Regions from separate parts of the Ideonella sp. sgz306126 genome, predicted to be linked through region 2. Evidence: predicted binding sites of a transcription regulator. Region 2 holds the regulator's gene; each other region holds the start of a gene.
The links. Region 2 encodes LexA, which represses DNA repair genes until DNA is damaged. Its sites were predicted from a motif close to ACTGTATNNNNATACAGT; they were not measured.

Region 1 (4,596 bases), on a different contig from region 2:
AAGCCCCTGGCGGCCAGAAAACGCATCTGGCGTGCCCGCTCGGGCGCCTGCGTGGCAAGGACACCGAAGCGGCGACGCCAGACCTCCCGGGCGCGCTCCAGTTCGGTGTCGCGCAGTTGGCGGGCGGTGTCGGCGTCCAGCTCGACCCCGTGACGAGCCAGTTCCTGACGAATGCGGGCCTGCCCCCATCGCCCAGCCCGGGCATGCACCCGGCCTTCGACGAAACGCGGATCGCTTTGATGGCGCTGCTGGGCCAGCCAGTCCAGCACCGCGTCGACCTCGGCGGCGACATCGGCGTCTGCCACGTCGTCGCGACCCCGGCTGAGCGCGAGCTCGTCCGGCGCAGCGGCCAACGCGACGGCGCTGCGCTGCAGCCGTGCGAGCTTTTTGGCGTGGCCGAGCAGCTTGACGCGCAACTCGGCGCGGCTGTGCTCGCGCCGAGCCAGCAACGCCAGCGCCTGGGCCTTGAGGCTGGGCGGGGTGTGCGCCATACCGCCAGCGTGCTGAGCGATGGCGACGAAAGGCCTAGCCCGCTTCGGCTTCGGACGGCAGCAGCGGCACACCCAAGGCCGCGCGAACCTTGTTCTCGATCTCGAAGGCGATGTCGGGGTTCTCGCGCAGGAACTCGCGCGAATTGTCCTTGCCCTGCCCGATCTTCTCGCCGTTGTAGGCGTACCAGGCGCCGGACTTGTCGACGATCTTGGCCGCCACGCCCAGGTCGATGATCTCGCCCTCGCGGCTGGTGCCTTCGCCATAAAGGATGTCGAACTCGGCCTCCTTGAACGGCGGGGCGACCTTGTTCTTGACGACCTTGACGCGGGTCTCGTTGCCCACCACCTCTTCGCCCTTCTTGATCGAGCCGATGCGACGGATGTCCAGGCGCACCGACGCGTAGAACTTCAGCGCGTTGCCACCGGTGGTGGTTTCGGGGCTGCCGAACATCACGCCGATCTTCATGCGGATCTGGTTGATGAAGATGACCATGCAGTTCGACTTCTTGATCGTGCCGGTCAGCTTGCGCAGCGCCTGGCTCATCAGGCGGGCCTGCAGGCCGGGCAGCGAATCGCCCATCTCGCCTTCGATTTCGGCCTTGGGCGTGAGGGCGGCCACCGAGTCGATGACCACCAGATCCACCGCGCCGGAACGCACCAGTGAATCGACGATCTCCAGCGCCTGCTCGCCGGTATCGGGTTGGCTGATCAGCAGCTCCTGCAGGTTCACGCCCAGCTTCTGCGCGTACTGGATGTCGAGCGCGTGCTCCGCGTCGATGAAGGCCGCGACCCCGCCGAGCTTTTGCATCTCTGCCACCACCTGCAGGGTCAGCGTGGTCTTGCCGGAGGACTCCGGACCGTAGATCTCGATCACGCGGCCGCGGGGCAGGCCGCCCACACCCAGCGCGATGTCCAGCCCGAGCGAACCGGTGGACACGACCTGGATGTCCTCGATCACCTCGCCCTCGCCCAGGCGCATGATGGACCCCTTGCCGAACTGCTTTTCGATCTGCGACAGCGCCGCTTGCAGTGCCTTGGCTTTTTCGGGGTTGAGGGTCTTGGTCTGGGCGTCCATGCGGTTCTCCTGAGGGTTATGATGATTATGGCAGAAACTGGATATTCGTACAGTAGTTTGACGCCGTCAAGCCTTGCCGTTCCGACGGGCTCCCCAAAATAAATAACAGGCCGATCCTGCACCGCACGGGTCGTGCATGGAGACAAGCAGTATGCGTATCCTGATTGCGGAAGATGACCAGGTGTTGGCCGATGGCCTGCTGCGCTCCCTGCGCGGGGCCGGCTATGCGGTCGACCAGGTGAGCAGCGGCACCGAAGCCGACGCCGCGCTGGCGTCGCACGAGTTCGATCTGGTCATCCTGGATCTGGGCCTGCCGCGCCTGCACGGTCTAGAGGTGCTTCGCAAACTGCGCGCCCGGGGATCGTCGATGCCGGTGCTGATCCTGACCGCGGCCGATTCGGTCGAGCAACGTGTCAAGGGCCTGGACCTGGGTGCCGACGACTACATGGCCAAGCCGTTTTCTCTGCAGGAACTGGAGGCCCGGGTGCGCGCGCTGACGCGGCGCGGGCTGGGCACCGCCTCCAGCATCATCAAGCATGGCCCGCTGAGCTTCGACGCCACCGGTCGCGTGGCTTACATCAACGAGCAGATGGTGGAGTTGTCGGCGCGCGAAATCAGCCTGCTGGAAGTGCTGCTGCAGCGCGCCGGACGCCTGGTCAGCAAGGACCAGCTGGTCGCCCGCCTGTGCGAATGGGGCGAAGAGGTGAGCAACAACGCGATCGAGGTCTACATCCATCGCCTGCGCAAGAAGATCGAGCAGGGGCCGATCCGCATCGCCACGGTGCGCGGGCTGGGCTACTGCCTGGAAAAGATCGCGACGTGACCGGAGACACCCGGCATCCGCCGGGCGCTATGCTGAGAGCCCATGCGGGCCTTTCCTCCTCCGCCGTCGGCCACCTCGTCCCCGCGTGAACAGCATTCGCTGTTCGGCGAGATCCTGGATTGGATGCTCGCGCCGCTGCTGCTGCTGTGGCCGATGAGCGTGGCGCTGACCTGGCTGGTGGCGCAGAACATCGCGGCGCGGCCTTATGACCGCGACCTGGCGCAGTTGACCCGGATGATCGCGCAGCAGATGAATCTGGAAGCCGCGCAGCCGCGAGGCAGCCAGCCCCTGCATCTGTCCGAGTCGGCGGCCGCGCTGCTGCGCAGCGACGATGTCGACCGGGTCTACTTTCAGGTGCTGGGGCCGCAAGGCGAGCGCCTGGCCGGCGATCCCGAGGTCCCCGCGCTCGACCATGAACACGAAAGTGCGGCGCCGGGCGAGATCGCGTTCCGCGACGAGGTGATCCAGAACGAGCCGGTGCGGGTGGCCAGCCTGCGGCCGGCCGCGGGCGACGGCGCCCCCTCGGCGGTGGCGCTGGTGCAGGTGGCCGAGACGATGGACAAGCGCTCGCGCCTGGCCACCGAGATCATCAAGGGCGTGATCCTCCCGCAGTTCGTGATCCTGCCACTGGCGGTGCTGCTGGTGTGGTTTGCGCTGGCGCGCGGCATCGCACCGCTGAACCTGCTGCAGCAGCGCATTCGGCAGCGCGAGAGCCACGACCTGAGCCCGATCGACGAGCACGACGCACCCGAGGAAGTCGCGCCGCTGGTGCGCTCGATCAACGACCTGCTGGCCCGACTCGACCAATCCATGGGCAGCCAGAAGCACTTCCTGGCCGATGCAGCCCATCAGTTGAAGACTCCCCTGGCGGGCCTGCGGACCCAGGCCGAACTGGCCCAGCGCGAGATCGACGCCGGCGGGGATCCGAAATCGGTGAAGCGCTCGTTGCAGCAGATCGCGCTGTCCAGCCAGCGGGCGGCGCACATGGTCAACCAGCTCCTGTCCATGGCGCGCGCCGAGGACGAGGAACAGGCCCGCAGGCAACTGGCCTTCAACCTCGCGCGCCTGGCCACCGAGGTGGTGCGGGACTTCGTGCCCAAGGCCATGGACAAGCGCATCGACCTGGGCTTTGAGGGCCCCGAGAGCGACGAGACCCTGCCCCGGCTCGTCGGCCAGCCGCTGCTGGTGCGCGAGATGATCCGCAACCTGGTCGACAACGCCTTGCAGTACACGCCCGAAGGGGGCACGGTGACCGTGCGTGTGATTCCCGACCCCTTCGGCCAGGTGATGGTGCTGCAGGTCGAGGACAACGGCCCCGGCATTCCCGAGGCCGAGCGGGAGCAGGTGTTCCAGCCGTTCTACCGGGTGCTGGGGACGGACGTCGACGGCAGCGGGCTGGGCCTGGCGATCGTCAAGGAGGTGGCCGACAAGCACGACGCCGAGATCCTCATCGAGCCGGCCCGCCTGACGGCGGTCTTGCCCCCGGGTGAAGGCCCTGGGGTTCGATTCACGGTGCGCTTTCATCTGACGGCTGGCACGTCGTCGACCGTGGTGTGAGCGGCGCTGCGTCGCACGGCCTGTTCACGCATGAATGAAAAAGGCCGCTGCGTGCGGCAGCGGCCCGGAGCGAGGGTCTCGCGACGAATCGCCGGCACGCCAGCGACGTCGGGACGGACGCTTACTTGCCCAGCGTGGACTTCAGGCCCATCGCGGCCGCGGGCGCGCCCTTGACCCAGGTGCCCGAGTTGAACACGCCGCCGAGGTCGGGCGACATGCCGACCCAGGTGCCGTCGGCGTTGATGACATAGGTCAGCACGTAGCCGAACTGGGCCGTGCCGTTTTCGCTGAGCGCGTAGCCCTTGCCCATCGCGCCGGCGAGCGCCTTGCCGGCCGGGCCGAGCGTGGCTTCGTCGGTCAGGCCGCAAGCGCTGAAGGAGTGCGTGCCGCTGACGACGCCGCCGGAGTTAACCAGGTTGGTCATGCCGTCGCAATAGCCGCTGAAAGTGAGATTGGCAGGAATCCCGGCCTGGGCGATGCCGGCGGTGGCGAGAAGAGCAGCGGCGGCCAGGGTCTTGGTGTTCAGCATGTCAATTTCTCCGATGAGTGTGGGTCAAAGCAAGGTGTCCTCTCAGCGCTCGACATGGCGATCTGTCAACCACAATCCGAGTGCTGCAACTCACAAGCTCCGATGAATCAACGCCACGGAT
Region 2 (4,596 bases):
GCGGCAGCACCTGTCCCAGGCTCCGGCCTGACCGCTCCCGAAAGGTCCTTCCCATGGCACTCGACAAAGTCCTCTACACCGCCCATGCCACCGCCACCGGCGGCCGTACCGGCACCGCACGTTCGTCGGACGATGCGCTGGTGGTGACCCTCAGCACACCGCGCGAACTGGGCGGCGCGGGCGGCCCGGGCACCAATCCCGAGCAGATGTTCGCGGCCGGCTATTCGGCCTGCTTCATCGGCGCGATGAAGGCCGTCGCCGCAGGCCGCAAGATCAAGCTGCCGGACGAGGTGTCGATCACGGCCGACGTCGGCATCGGCCCGATCCCGGCCGGCTTCGGCATCCAGGTGGCGATGGCGATCAGCGTGCCGGGCATGGCCCGTGCCGACGCCGAGAGCCTGGTGGCCGCGGCGCACCAGGTGTGTCCCTATTCGAACGCCACCCGCGGCAACATCGACGTCACCCTGACCGTGGTCTGAGTCGCACCTGGCGGCCTGCCGAGCGGACTCAGCGAGAGGCCGCCAGCAGGCGCAGCAGCAACTCCACCCGGGCCTTGCCCGGCGTGAGTGCGCCGGCCGACGGCAAGGCGCCCGGCGGGTCCCCGACCACGCTGCCGCCTTGGCAGCGCGTGGCCCGCAGCACCTGGATGCCGTCGGCCTGGGCGGCCATCAGCGCGCGCTCCATCTCGACGTGCACCGAGCCGTTGCCGGTGCCCTCGACGACGATGCCGCGGGCCCCCAGCGCCCGCACCGCCGCCACCAGCGCCCCGTCGGCACCGGCATGGCAGGCCAGCACATCCACGCGCGGCCATTGCGTCACCGGCCGGTCCACGCAGGCCAGCCCCAACGGCTCGCCGGCCGGCCAGTCGCGCCAGCGCTGCACCCGTCCTTCGTCGACCCCCGCCAGCGGCCCGGCGTCGCCCGATCCGAAGGCGTCGACGCGGTAGGGATGCAGCTTGCGCACCTCCGTCGGACCATGCACCCGGCCGGCCAGCACGGTCAGCACGCCGCAGGCCCCGGCGACACCGGCCACGGTCACGGCATCCAGCAGGTTCTGCGGGCCGTCGGCCTGCAGCGAGCTGGCGGGGCGCATCGCGGCGGTCAGCACCACCGGCTTGGCGGGGGCCAGCACGCGCTGCAGGAACCAGGCCGTCTCCTCCAGGGTGTCGGTGCCATGCGGGATGACCAGCCCCGCCACCTCCGGCCGCGCGAGGTGGTGCGCCACCCGTCGGGCCAGCCGTTGCCAGGTCGCGTGGTCCATGTCCTTGCTGTTGAGCTGGGCCACCTGCTCGGCCTCCAGCGCGCGCCCGCGCAGCGCCGGCAGCGCGCTCACCAGGTCGGCCACGGCGACCTGGCCCGCGGTGTAGCCGACGTTGTCGGAGGCGTCGCGCGCGGTCCCCGCAATCGTGCCGCCGGTGCCGAGGAGGACGATCAAGCCGGAATTGTTTTGCATTTTTCGAAGGTCTGGATAAAAATACAGATACTGGATGCAACCTCAGCCCGCCATGATCGAAAGCCCCAAGCTCACCGCCCGACAGCAGCAGATCCTGGATCTGGTGCAAAGCACGATCGCCCGCACCGGCTCACCGCCCACGCGGGCTGAAATTGCCGCCGAGCTGGGCTTCAAGTCGCCCAACGCGGCCGAGGAACATCTGCAGGCCCTGGCGCGCAAGGGCGTGATCGAGCTGATCGGCGGCACCTCGCGCGGCATTCGCCTGCAGTCCAGCACTTTACGCGCCCTCAACGAGGCCCGCGGCAAACAGTACATGCTGCCCCTGCCCAGCCTGTCCCAGCTGACGTTGCCGCTGGTCGGCCGGGTGGCCGCCGGTCATCCGATCCTGGCGCAGGAACACATCGACCAGACCTACGTGCTCGAAGCCAGCCTGTTCCCGCGCAAGCCCGACTACCTGCTGAAGGTCAAGGGCATGAGCATGCAGGGGGCAGGCATCGTCGACGGCGACCTGCTGGCGGTGCAGAAGACCGCGGACGCGCGCAACGGCCAGATCGTCGTCGCCCGGCTGGATGACGAAGTCACCGTCAAGCGCTTCCACCGCAGCCGCCACGGCATCGAGTTGCTGCCCGAGAACCCCGACTTCGAACCGATCGTGGTGCCGCCCGACCGCGAAGACTTCTCGATCGAGGGCATCGCCGTCGGGCTGGTGCGGCAGCACATGCTGATCTGACGCGACAGGCCCGGTCACGCCATGGTAACGATCAAGAGCCCCAAGGTCAGCCGGGCTAGCGATTGCCGGCGCCTGGAGCAATTGCCCAACGTCGGCCCGGCCATGGCCGCGGATCTTCGCGGCCTGGGCATCGCGCAACCCGCCGACCTGCGCGGCCGCGACGCCTTCGCGCTGTACCGCCAGCTCGAACGGCTGAGCGGCAAGCGTCAGGACCCCTGCGTGCTCGACACCTTCCTGGCCATCGTCGACTTCATGAACGGCGCGCCGGCGCGGCCCTGGTGGGCCTACACGCCGGAGCGCAAGCGGTTGCACGGCCAGGTGCCGGTCGGACCTGACCTGCCCGCCTGACCCGCGCGGCGGCCCATGGTCGGGCAGCCGTGCTCACGCCTGCGGTGGGCGCAGTCCATCGCGCCGCAGCAGCGCCGGGAACAGGCGCAGCCACAGCGCCACCACCGCCAGCGTGCCCAGGCCGCCCAGCAGCACCGACCCGACCGGCCCCAGCAGGGCCGCCGTGGCGCCGGATTCGAATTCGCCGAGCTGGTTGCTGGCGCCGATGAACACCGAGTTCACCGCGCCCACGCGACCCCGCATCGCGTCCGGGGTCTCGAGCTGCACCAGCGACTGTCGGATCACGACATTGACCATGTCCGCGGCCCCGGTGACCGCCAGCGCTCCGAAGGCCAGCCAGAACTCGCGTGCCAGCGCGAACCCGATCGTCGCCAGGCCGAACAGCGCCACGCTGCCCATCAACCATCGTCCGGCACGGCGCTCCACCGGCGCGCGGGCCAGCCACAGGCCCACGCCGACGGCCCCCAGTGCCGGAGCGGAGCGCAGCAGGCCCAAGCCGGCGGGCCCGGTGTGCAGCAGGTCCCTGGCGAAGATGGGCAGCAAGGCCGTCGCCCCGCCCAGCAGGACCGCGAACAGATCCAGCGACATCGCGCCCAGCACGACCGGCCGCTGCAGGATGAACCGGATCCCGGCGGTCAGGCTGTCGAGCCCCGGTGCGGCGGCACGCTGGACGCGCGGCCTGGCGCGGATCAGCAAGGTGCTGAGCACCGCCGCGACCAGCAGCCCCAGCGACACGGCATAGACCAACGCGGCGCCCCGGTGGGCCGCCGCCATGGCGGCATCGCCGGACACTGCGCCGGATCGCACGAGCACCGGCCCGAGCGCGTAAAGCACGCCGCCCAGCGCCGGCCCGGCGACGATGGCCACCTGCATCACCGAACTGCTGGTCGCGACCGCGCGCGGCAGCAGTTCCTCGGGAACCAGCGACGGCGTCAGCGCCTGCACCGACGGCATCTGCAGCGCGCGGGCCATGCCCAGGCCGGCCGACAAGCCCAGGATCAGGCCCGACGCGACCCAGTCGCCGAGACTGGCGCCGCACAGCACGCTGGCCACCACGGCTTGCACGCCCAGACTGGCGGCGAGCAGGCGGCGGCGGTCGTGGTGATCGACCAGATGGCCGGCCGGCAAGGTCAGCAGCAGGGCCGGCAGAAACTGCACCAGTCCGACCAGGCCCAGTTGCCAGGCGCTGCGCGTCAGGTCGTACATCTGCCAGCCCAGCGCCACCATCAGCATCTGGTTGGCGCTGGTGCCGGCCAGCCGGGCCATCAGCAGTTTCAGGTAATCGGCCTGGTCGCGCAGGCGCAGGCGGGACGATGGGGTCGAGATCGGGTCGGCAGGGTTCAGGGACATGGCGGCGAGCTTACGCGACCGCCTGGCGCGCGCCGCCACGCCAGGGCCATACGCCCCCCCGCCGAAGGCCGTCAGGCCGAGGCCTTGAAGGCCATCACGGCTTGGTTTCGCAGCGTCCGCAGCAACGTCAACTCCTGCTCGGACGGTTGCAGATCGGCCCGCTCGCTGTCCGCGTAGATCAATGCGAACGGGGCCGACTTCATCATCATCGGCAGCAGCAGAAAGCCCCGTGCCGGTGCCTCGCGGTACCAGGCCGGCAGGCGGGGCGCCAGGCTGGCCGCGCAACCGTCGGCGATCAGGGTGTCGACCCCCTTCTTGCAGGCCGCCGCGAACAGGTCGGCCGGCACGCTGGCCCCGGCCTCGACCCGGAAGCGCGCCCGCAGCGCCTCCACGCCATCGCCCAGACCGAGGCGGCCGGTCAGCGCGCCGCTGCGCGGATCGCGCAGGCAGAACACGACCCGTTGGAAGTCCAGCGCGCGCCACATGGTTTCCAGGATGATGCGAAGCACTTCGTTGAGCTTGAAGCTGTCGCCCGCCAGGCTGGCCGTGACATCGGCGATACCCGCCGACAACAAAGCCTGGGCGACACCCGGCGCCTGCGCGGTGGAGGCAGCCGCGGCAGCCGGCAGCGCAGGCGCAACCACCGCCGGCTCGGTCGCCAGCAGGCGGCGGGCACGGGCCGTCGGGGCCGGTGCCAGGCCCAGGCCGGCCGCCAA
Region 3 (4,596 bases), 370 kb from region 2:
CAGGCGGCGCAGATGAACTGCCTGTCGCTGCGGCTGAAAAAGGCGCTCAACGCCACGGTGGTCGAGCGGGTGCAGCTCTACCTGACCCGTCTTGAAAAACTGATGCCGGCCAATGACCGGGTCACCCAGATGCAACGCTATTTCCGCGAGACGCTGGGGGCCCTGAGCCGCCCCAGCAGCGCTGCGGCGTGAGGACGGCACGCCATGAGTCCGGCCCTGATGGCACTCGTGGTGCACGACCTGAAGAATGAACTCGGTGCACTGGAAGCCACCCTGGCGACGTTGGCGACCCGAGCCGAAACCGCCGCAGCGGCCAGCGCCCATCGCCAATGCGCCGAGTTGCGCCAGCGCTTCATTCAGTTTCTGACCCTGTACGGCCCGGACGCCGAATTGCGCGTCCATGCGAGCGACGAATCCCCTTTGGCGTTGCTGTTGAGCTTGCTCGAGCGCGGCCGGGTGTTGCACCCCGACCTCCACTTGGAAGCGGTCGGCCTCGAAGCCGCGCCTGCGTTCTGGTATTTCGACGCCCGCCTGGTTCGCCTGGCGCTGGATGCCGCCTTGCACAATGCGGGCCGCTTCGCGCAGAAGACGATCACGCTGCAGGCGCTGGAACTGGACGGTTTTCTGGTTCTTCGCATCGACGATGACGGCCCCGGTCCGGGGGCGGTCGACCCGCAGGCCCTCCATGCCACCGGCCTGGGCACGGCACTGTGCGAGGCCGTTGGCCATGCCCACCACTGCGGCCCGCGGCAGGGCCGGGCCCGGCTGTTGCCGCGCCCGGGTGGCGGCGCCCGCTTCGAGCTCTGGCTGGCCTGATTCCGGCTAGAACAGACTGATCTGGGCGTCTGCCGGACCACCGGCCACCGGCTGGCGCCGCGGCGGCCGAAAACGAGTCAGGTCGAGGGCTGGCCGATCGGTGTGCAAACCCAGGCGCCGCGTGCTGGTCGCGAACCGCTGACGGATCAGATCGGCCCAGACGCCTTGGCCGGTCATGCGCGTCCCGAACCGGGCATCGTTGTCCTTGCCCTGCCGCAGGTCGCGGATGCGCGCCATCACGCGACGCGCGCGATCGGGAAAGTGCTGCTCCAGCCACTGCTGGAACAAGGGGTTCACTTCCCAGGGCAGGCGCAACACGATGGAAAAGGCGCTGCTCGCGCCGGCCTGCGCCGCGGCGGCAAGGATGCGCTCGATCTCGGGCTCGTTGATGAACGGAATCACCGGCGACACGCTCACCCCCACCGGCACGCCGGCATCGGACAGCGTGCGGATGGTCTGCAGCCGCCGCGCCGGCGATGTCGCCCTCGGCTCCAGGATACGGGCCAGCGCGGGGTCCAGCGTGGTCAGCGAAATGAACACCTGCGCCATGCCCTCCCTGGCCATCGGCGCGATCAGGTCCAGGTCGCGCTCGACACCCGCCGACTTGGTGATGATGGAAAACGCGTGTCGGCAACCCGCCAACACCTCGATCACACCGCGGGTGATGCGCAAACGCCGTTCAATCGGCTGGTACGCATCGGTCACCGATCCGATGTTGAGCGACTTCGGCACGTAGCTCGCGCGCGCCAGCGTGTCGCGCAAGCGCTCGGCCGCATTGATCTTGGCGACGATCCGGGTCTCGAAATCCAGTCCGGGCGACAGGTTCAGATAGCTGTGGGTCGGCCGCGCGTAGCAGTAGATGCAGCCGTGCTCGCAGCCCCGGTACGGGTTGATCGAGAGATCGAAGCGGATGTCGGGCGAATCGTTGCCGCTGACGATCGAGGCGACCCGTTCTTCGATCACCTGGGTCCCCGTCGACAGCGATGAGGACCGGACCTCCTGTTGGACACCGCCCCAGCCGTCATCCACCGCCTCGCGCTGGTCAACGCTGAATCGATGGGGGATGACCCAACTCGTGCCGCGTCCCCGCAACGCCTCCGCGGGAGCCGTCATGGATCCGGAAGGCGACGTGAGGGGGAGGCAAGGCATACTGTATTTTCATACAGTTCGCTATCCTCCGCAAGCGACGACACCTTGCCCTGTCGGAGGCCGGACCGCCGAGACACGGCCGGATCAGGAGCCCTCAGTATTCACCGCCCATATGGGCATCCGGCGCCAGGTTGTCGAACCGGGTCAGCGGTTTCAGGAAGGCCAGGTGCAACGCACCCACCGGGCCGTTACGCTGTTTGCCGATGATGATCTCGGCGGTCCCCGGCACCTTGGAGTCTTCGCGGTTGTAGTAGTCGTCGCGATAGATGAACATGATGACGTCGGCGTCCTGCTCGATGGCGCCCGACTCGCGCAGATCGCTCATCATCGGCCGCTTGTCGGTGCGCGTCTCGACGCTTCGGTTGAGCTGCGACAGCGCGATCACCGGGCAGTTCAGTTCCTTGGCCAGCGCCTTCAAGCCACGCGAGATCTCCGAAATCTCGGTCGCACGGTTCTCGCCCGACGCATTGCCGCTGCCGCTCATCAACTGCAGGTAGTCGATCACGATCAGGCCGAGCTTGCCGCATTGGCGTGCCTGGCGCCGCGCCCGGGCGCGCAGTTCGGCCGGGTTCAGCGCCGGGGTCTCGTCGATGTAGATCGACGACTTCGACAGCTTGTCCACCGCCTCGGTCAGCCGCCCCCAATCGTCGTCGCGCAGCTTGCCGGTGCGCAGGCCGGATTGGTCGATCCGGCCGAGCGAGCCCACCATCCGCAACGCCAGTTGCGAGGCGCCCATTTCCATCGAGAACACCACCACCGGCAGGCCTTCGTTCACCGCCACGTTCTCGGCGATGTTCAGCGCGAAGGCGGTTTTGCCCATCGAGGGCCGAGCGGCGAGGATGATCAGATCGCCGCCCTGCAGACCGGCCGTCATCCGGTCGAGTTCGAAGAAACCGGTGCGCACGCCGGTGACGTCCTCGGCGCCGTTCTCGGCCAGCTCCGTGACGCGGTCGATCAACTGCATCACCAGGGTGTCCATGCCCTGGAAACCCTGTTTGGTGCGCTGCCCTTCCTCGCCGATCTTGAAGATCTTGCCTTCGGCCTCGTCCAGGATCTGCGAGACCTGCTTGCCCTGCGGATTGAAGGCCTGGGTGGCGATGTCGTCGCTGGCGGCGATCAGCTTGCGCAGGATCGCCCGCTCGCGGACGATCTCGGCATAGCGGCGCAGATTCGCTGCGCTGGGCACGCTTTGCGCCAGCGCGTTGAGATAGGCCAGCCCACCGCATTCGGCCGCCTTGCCCAGGTTCTGCAGCTGCTCGAAGACGGTGATCACGTCGGCGGGCTTGGACTGACCGATCAGCGTACCGACCGCACCGAAGATCATGCGGTGCTCGTAACGGTAGAAGTCGTCCTCCTTCAGCACGTCGGCGGCACGGTCCCAGGCACCGTTGTCCAGCATCAGGCCGCCCAGCACGCTTTGCTCGGCTTCGATCGAGTGCGGCGGGACGCGCAGGCGTGCGACCTCCTCGTCTCGGGGAGCACTGCGCGGATCGTGGGCGTCGAAGATCGTGGACATCTGGGAATGATAGGGTCCAGGCCTCCGCGGAGCTGTGGACAAGCCTGTGGATTTCGCGGGGAATGACGGTGAAGATCCACGCCACGCCAGAATGACAAAGGCCGGTTCGAGAACCGGCCTTGTTCAGTGACGAGGGATCGCGACGATCAGTCGGTCTCGCCCACCACCTTGACGGTGATCTCGACCACCACGTCGGTGTGGGCCGCGACGCTGACCGGGAACTCGCCCACGGCCTTCAGCGGGCCGTGCGGCATGCGCACCTGAGCCTTCGCGATCTGGAAGCCTTGCTTGGCCAGCGCGTCCGCCACGTCGTGGTTCGTGACCGAACCGAACAGGCGGCCGTCGACGCCCGCCTTCTGGCTGACCGTGACCGTCAGGCCGGCGAGCTTCTCGCCCACAGCTGTGGCAGCGGCCAACTTCTCGGCGGCCACCTTCTCGAGTTCGGCGCGGCGAACTTCGAATTCCTTGATCGCGGCCTCGGTGGCGCGGCGGGCGCGCTTGGTCGGGATCAGGAAGTTGCGGGCGTAGCCGTCCTTGACCTTGACGATGTCGCCCAGGTTGCCCAGGTTCGCCACTTTGTCCAGCAGGATGATTTGCATGGTGGTGGCTCCTTAGACGCGGTGCATGTCGCTGTACGGCAGCATCGCCAGGAAGCGCGAGCGCTTGATGGCCGTGGTGAGCTGACGCTGGAAGAAGGCGCGCGTGCCGGTCAGGCGGGCGGGCGTGATCTTGCCGTTTTCACCGATGAAATCGCGCAGCAGATCCACGTCCTTGTAGTCGATGTGCTCGACGCCGGTGACGGTGAAGCGGCAGAACTTCTTGCGGCGGAACAGCAGCGATTGCTGGTTGCGCTTGGGACGGCGGTCCTTGGAAAATCTTGACTTGGGCGGGGGCATGTCTATGACCTCTGAAAAATAGCGAATCCGGTGATCAAACAGATGCGGGTTCGGTCGGCACGATCTCGTTGACGTGAAACACAAGACCCTTGCCATTGCGGGTGGCGGCCAGGAATCCGGCAAAGCTGCACGGTGTTCCGAGCGCCAACGCGTTGGCGGTCTTGGTGACGGCCCCGATCGCCACCGCCTTGATCTCCAGGGAGACCTTGCGCGGCAGGC
Region 4 (4,596 bases), on a different contig from region 2:
CGCCTGGTGGACGACGCCGGCAAGACGATGGACGACATCGTGGACCAGGTCCGGCGGGTCTCGGGGCTGATCGGCCAGATCAGCTCGTCGACCACCGAACAGGGCGCCGGCATCGCGCAGGTCGGGCAGGCCGTTTCGCACCTCGACCACATCACGCAGCAGAACGCGGCGCTGGTCGAGCAGGCGGCGGCGGCATCGCAAAGCCTGCGCGAGCAGGCCGGCCATCTGGTCGAGGCGGTGGCCGTGTTCCGTTGACCGCGCCCGCCGTCCCCAGGGTGCATTCGTGAGTGACGTCGACGCCCAGATCGAGGCCCGGGTCGCCTTGGACCGGCTGCGCCTGTTGTTCAGGCAGTCCTTCATCGCCAATTTCGGCAGCTTCATCGGTGCCTGCCTGCTGGGCGGATTGCTGTGGGAGGCCGTCGATCACGTCCTGATCAGCCGCTGGCTGGCGCTGCTGGCCGCCAGCAGCGTGGTGCGGCTGGCGGTGTTCGTGGCCTACCTGCGTGCGCCCGAGGCCGACCGCACCCCGGACCGCTGGGAGCGCCCCTACTGGATCACGCTGCTGAGCTCCTCCACCGTCTGGGGCCTCGGCGCGCTGGTGTTGATGGCCCGCGGCGATCCGTTGACGCAGGTCCTCGTGCTGTTCTTCGCCATCGGGATGGCCGGCAGCGCGGTATCGGTCTACACCGCCTACCGCTCGATGACCCTGGCGGCCATGGCGATCGTCCTGCTGCCGGGTACGGTCTTCCTGCTGTGCCAGCCGACCGCGATGCAACGCGGGCTGGCCGTGGCGGCGCTGCTGTTTTCCGGGTCGGTCGTGCGAGCGACGCGCGTGCTGTCCGACGCCTTGCAGACGGCGTTCCGGTTGACGCACGAGCTGGACCGGGCCCACGAGATCGCCGTCAGCGCGGCGCGGACCGACGTGCTCACGGGGTTGAACAACCGACGGGCCTTCGTGGAGCGTGCCGAACAGCTGTTCTGCGAGAGCCGGCTGTCCCGGCGGCCCCAGTGCGCGCTGGTGATCGACATCGATCATTTCAAGCAGATCAACGACCGCCACGGCCATGCGGTGGGCGACCTCGTGCTGTCCACGGTGGGGGCGTTGTTGCGGGCGCGGTTGCGGCATTCCGATCTCTGCGGCCGGCTCGGCGGCGAGGAGTTCGCCGTGCTGCTGCCGGACACCGGGCCGGGCGCCGCGATGGCGGTCGGCGAACAGCTGCGCAGCGCGATCGCTGCGCTGGACATCGAGGCGGCCGGCGGGCGAAGGGTGCGCCTCACCGCGAGCCTGGGCCTGGCCGCAGGCCGCCAGACCGACGATCTGCAGAGCCTGCTGATGCGTGCCGACCAGGCCATGTACCGGGCCAAGGCCGACGGCCGCGACCAGGTGGCCGGCCTGCAGGCCGAGTCCTCCGAGTCCTCTTTGCACGTGCCCTCCATCACCGCGTCCTGAGCGTTCGCCCGCGATCCGGCGGAGATGGGAGAGGCGAGATCGGAATACTGTATATTTGTACAGTCTTGTTCCCGGTCTTGCGTCTTGCGCCGCGCGGGCCCCTCCGGTGTCCACCCTGTGATCGAACCCTCCATGGCAACCGTTCTGGCAACCGCCCTGCCGGGAGGCGTCGACCCGTCGGCGGCGCCGGCCTTCCCGCCGCGCCGCGCCGCGCCGGCCTGGCCTGCCGAACTGGCGTCGGCCCTCTGGCGTGGCAGCGAGATGGCGTCCCGGCGCTCGGCCGTCGTGGCGAGCGGCTTCGAAGCACTCGACCCCGAGCTGCCCGGTGGCGGTTGGCCCTGCAACGCGCTCACCGAGGTGCTGAGCCCGCAGCCCGCGGTGCTGGAGTGGCGCCTGCTCGGGCCGGCGCTGCGCCGGGTCGTGTCGGCCGGGGGGCAGGTCGTGGTCGTCGGTCCGCCGAGGGTGCCGCACCTGCCGGGATTACGGCATGCGGGCATCGACGACCGGCACCTGGTCTGGGTCCAGGCCGAGACCCTGGCCGAGCGCCTGTGGTGCACCGAGCAACTGGTCCGCTCCCAGGCCTGCGGCGCGCTGCTGGCCTGGCTGCCTCAGGCGCGGCCGGAGCAGGTCCGGCGCCTGCAGGTCTGCGCGCAGGGCTGCGACGGCCCGGTGTTCCTGCTCCGGCCGGCGACCGCACGGCGCGAGGCCTCGGCGGCGCCCCTGCGCGTCATGGCGACCTTCGATGTCGACTGGGCGGTGCAGGTGCAGGTGTTCAAGCGCAGCGGGCCGGTGCACGACGGCTGGCTGCGCCTGCCCTGCGTGCCCGGCGGCCTGTCGTCGGTGCTGACGCCGCGCCTGCAGCGGCCCAGCCGCTTGATCTCTTCCCGTGTTCCTGCCGAGGTGCCCGATGCTGTGGGCCGCGCTGTCCCTCCCGCCCGGCCCCGACGCCACGCCGCCGTCCCGTGACGCCCTCGAGGCGTTGGCCGCCTGGGCGCTCCAGTTCACGCCCCGGGTGGCGCTGCGCGACGAGGCCATCGTGATGGAGGTGCAGGCCAGCGTGCGCCTGTTCGGCGGCCGGCGGGCCTTGCGCGACCGGGTGGTCCAGGAAGGGGCCGAACTGGGGGTGGCGGCCGTGGCCTGGGCAACCAACAGCCTGGCCGCGCTGGCGCTGGCGCGGGCCGGCATCGAGAACGGTTTCAGGCGGCCCCTGCCGGTGCTGCTGGAGGCCTTGCCGATGGAGACGCTCAGCGCCGTCCAACCGCACCGGGCCACGCTGGCGCGGCTGGGCTGCCGGACGCTGGGCGACCTGCGGGCCTTGCCGCGCGGCGGCCTCGTCCGGCGCTTCGACCCGGCGCTGCTGGCCGCCCTGGACCAGGTCTACGGCCTGCAGCCCGAGGTTCATGACTGGGTGGCGCTGCCCGAGCGCTTCCAGGCCCGGCTGAGCTTGCCCTGCCGCGTCGAATACGCCCCGGCGATGCTGTTCGGCGCCCGGCGCCTGCTGCTGCAGATGGGCGGCTGGCTCGCCGCCCGGCAGTCCGGCATCACGGCCTTCGCGCTGCGCTGGGCGCATGACTCGGTGCGCGCCCGCCGGGCCGGCGAGGGCGGCGAGTTGATCCTCCGCACGGCCGAACCGACCCGGGACATCGAGCACCTGTGCCGCCTGCTGGCCGAGCATCTGGCCCGGGTCGAGCTGCAGGCACCGGCCGGCGACCTGATGCTCGACGCGCTGGAGCTGCGGCCGCTGGCACCGCCCAGCGGTTCCCTGTTGCCCGATCCGGCGCGCAGCGGCGAGTCCCTGTCCTGGGTCCTGGAGCGCCTGGCCGCCCGGCTGGGGCCGGCGCGGGTGCTGTGCCCGGTGCTCGCCGAAGACCACCGGCCGGAGTGGATGCAGCACTGGCAGCCGGCGGACCGGGCCGTGCCGCGCAAGAACGCCGAGCCACCGGACCTGCCTCAGCCGACCTGGCTCCTGCCGCAGCCGCTACCGCTCGCGGTGCGCGGGCACCGGCCGCTGTACCAGGGCGTGCTGCACCTGCTGACCGGCCCGCACCGGGTCGAAGGCGGTTGGTGGCACCGCCTGGGCGATGGCGGGCCGGCCGCCACGGCCCATGTGCAGCGCGACTACTGGGTCGCACTGAGCGAGCGCGCCGGCGTGCTCTGGATCTACCAGGAACGCCTGGCGAACGAGGCCAGCGCCTGGTATTTGCACGGCGTGTTTGCGTGAGGGCAAGCCATGGCCCGCATCCCCGAATACGCCGAGCTGCGCTGCGTCAGCAACTTCTCTTTCCTGAAGGGGGCCAGCCAGCCGGAGGAGTTGGTGGCGCGCGCCCTGCAACTGGGGTACCGCGCGCTGGCGCTGACCGACGAATGCTCGATGGCCGGCATGGTGCGAGCCCACGTGGCGGCCCGGGCCGGCGGGCTAAAGCTGCTGGTCGGCAGCCAGTTCCGGGTCGAGCCGGAGGCCGGCGGGACCGCCTTCGACCTGGTCGTGCTGGCCTGCAACCTGAACGGCTACGGCAATCTGTGCAGCGTCATCACGACGCTGCGGCGCAGCTCGGAAAAGGGACGCTACCGGTTGTCGCCGTCCGGGATCGACGGGGCGGCGCTGGCCGACTGCGTGGTGCTGGCCGCCCCGCAGCGTTCGGCCACGCCGGAGCAGTTGCTGACCCTCGCCCGCTGGATGCTGACCCACTTCACCGGCCGCTGCTGGCTGGCGGTGGAATTGCTGCGCCAGCTCGACGACGAAGCCTGGCTGCACAGGCTGCGTCAGGTCGGCGAGCTGACCGCCATTCCGCTGGTGGCCAGCGGCGACGTGCACATGCACGTGCGTTCGCGCAAGGCGCTGCAGGACGTGATGACCGCCACGCGCGTCGGGCGGCCGCTGACCGACTGCGGCCACGCGCTGCAGGCCAATGCCGAGCGCCACCTGCGGACCCGGCTGCGGCTGGCGCAGACCTGCCCGGAAGACCTGCTGGCCGAGACGCTGAACGTGGCCGCGCGCTGCGCGTTCTCGCTGGAGGAACTGCGCTACCAATATCCGGACGAGGTGGTGCCGTCCGGCGAGACGGCCACGTCCTACCTGCGCCGCATCACTGAGCAAGGGGCAGGGCGTCGCTGGCCCGGCGGCGTGCCGGCTCCGGTGCAGGCCC

Region 1: the regulator LexA is predicted to act here: its motif matches at 1,603-1,620, upstream of recA (recombinase RecA).
Region 3: the regulator LexA is predicted to act here: its motif matches at 1,966-1,983, upstream of AC0N04_RS14660 (PA0069 family radical SAM protein).
Region 4: the regulator LexA is predicted to act here: its motif matches at 1,497-1,514, upstream of imuA (translesion DNA synthesis-associated protein ImuA).

What each region holds. Positions count from the first base shown of each region.
Region 1 is NZ_JBVYWP010000002.1:215,532-220,127, forward strand. It holds gene AC0N04_RS05350 (RecX family transcriptional regulator) at 1-491, opposite strand, end outside; gene recA (recombinase RecA) at 526-1,566, opposite strand; gene AC0N04_RS05360 (response regulator) at 1,718-2,389, shown strand; gene AC0N04_RS05365 (sensor histidine kinase) at 2,432-3,946, shown strand; gene AC0N04_RS05370 (hypothetical protein) at 4,068-4,475, opposite strand.
Region 2 is NZ_JBVYWP010000004.1:114,029-118,624, reverse strand. It holds gene AC0N04_RS13010 (MarR family winged helix-turn-helix transcriptional regulator) at 1-31, shown strand, start outside; gene AC0N04_RS13005 (organic hydroperoxide resistance protein) at 54-479, shown strand; gene AC0N04_RS13000 (asparaginase) at 508-1,452, opposite strand; gene lexA (transcriptional repressor LexA) at 1,505-2,182, shown strand; gene AC0N04_RS12990 (helix-hairpin-helix domain-containing protein) at 2,204-2,530, shown strand; gene AC0N04_RS12985 (MFS transporter) at 2,564-3,880, opposite strand; gene AC0N04_RS12980 (protein kinase domain-containing protein) at 3,952-4,596, opposite strand, start outside.
Region 3 is NZ_JBVYWP010000004.1:488,266-492,861, forward strand. It holds gene AC0N04_RS14650 (tetratricopeptide repeat protein) at 1-192, shown strand, start outside; gene AC0N04_RS14655 (histidine kinase) at 205-816, shown strand; gene AC0N04_RS14660 (PA0069 family radical SAM protein) at 823-1,929, opposite strand; gene dnaB (replicative DNA helicase) at 2,060-3,481, opposite strand; gene rplI (50S ribosomal protein L9) at 3,628-4,080, opposite strand; gene rpsR (30S ribosomal protein S18) at 4,093-4,377, opposite strand; gene priB (primosomal replication protein N) at 4,412-4,596, opposite strand, start outside.
Region 4 is NZ_JBVYWP010000003.1:491,959-496,554, forward strand. It holds gene AC0N04_RS10695 (methyl-accepting chemotaxis protein) at 1-255, shown strand, start outside; gene AC0N04_RS10700 (GGDEF domain-containing protein) at 284-1,450, shown strand; gene imuA (translesion DNA synthesis-associated protein ImuA) at 1,583-2,416, shown strand; gene AC0N04_RS10710 (Y-family DNA polymerase) at 2,358-3,671, shown strand; gene AC0N04_RS10715 (error-prone DNA polymerase) at 3,681-4,596, shown strand, end outside.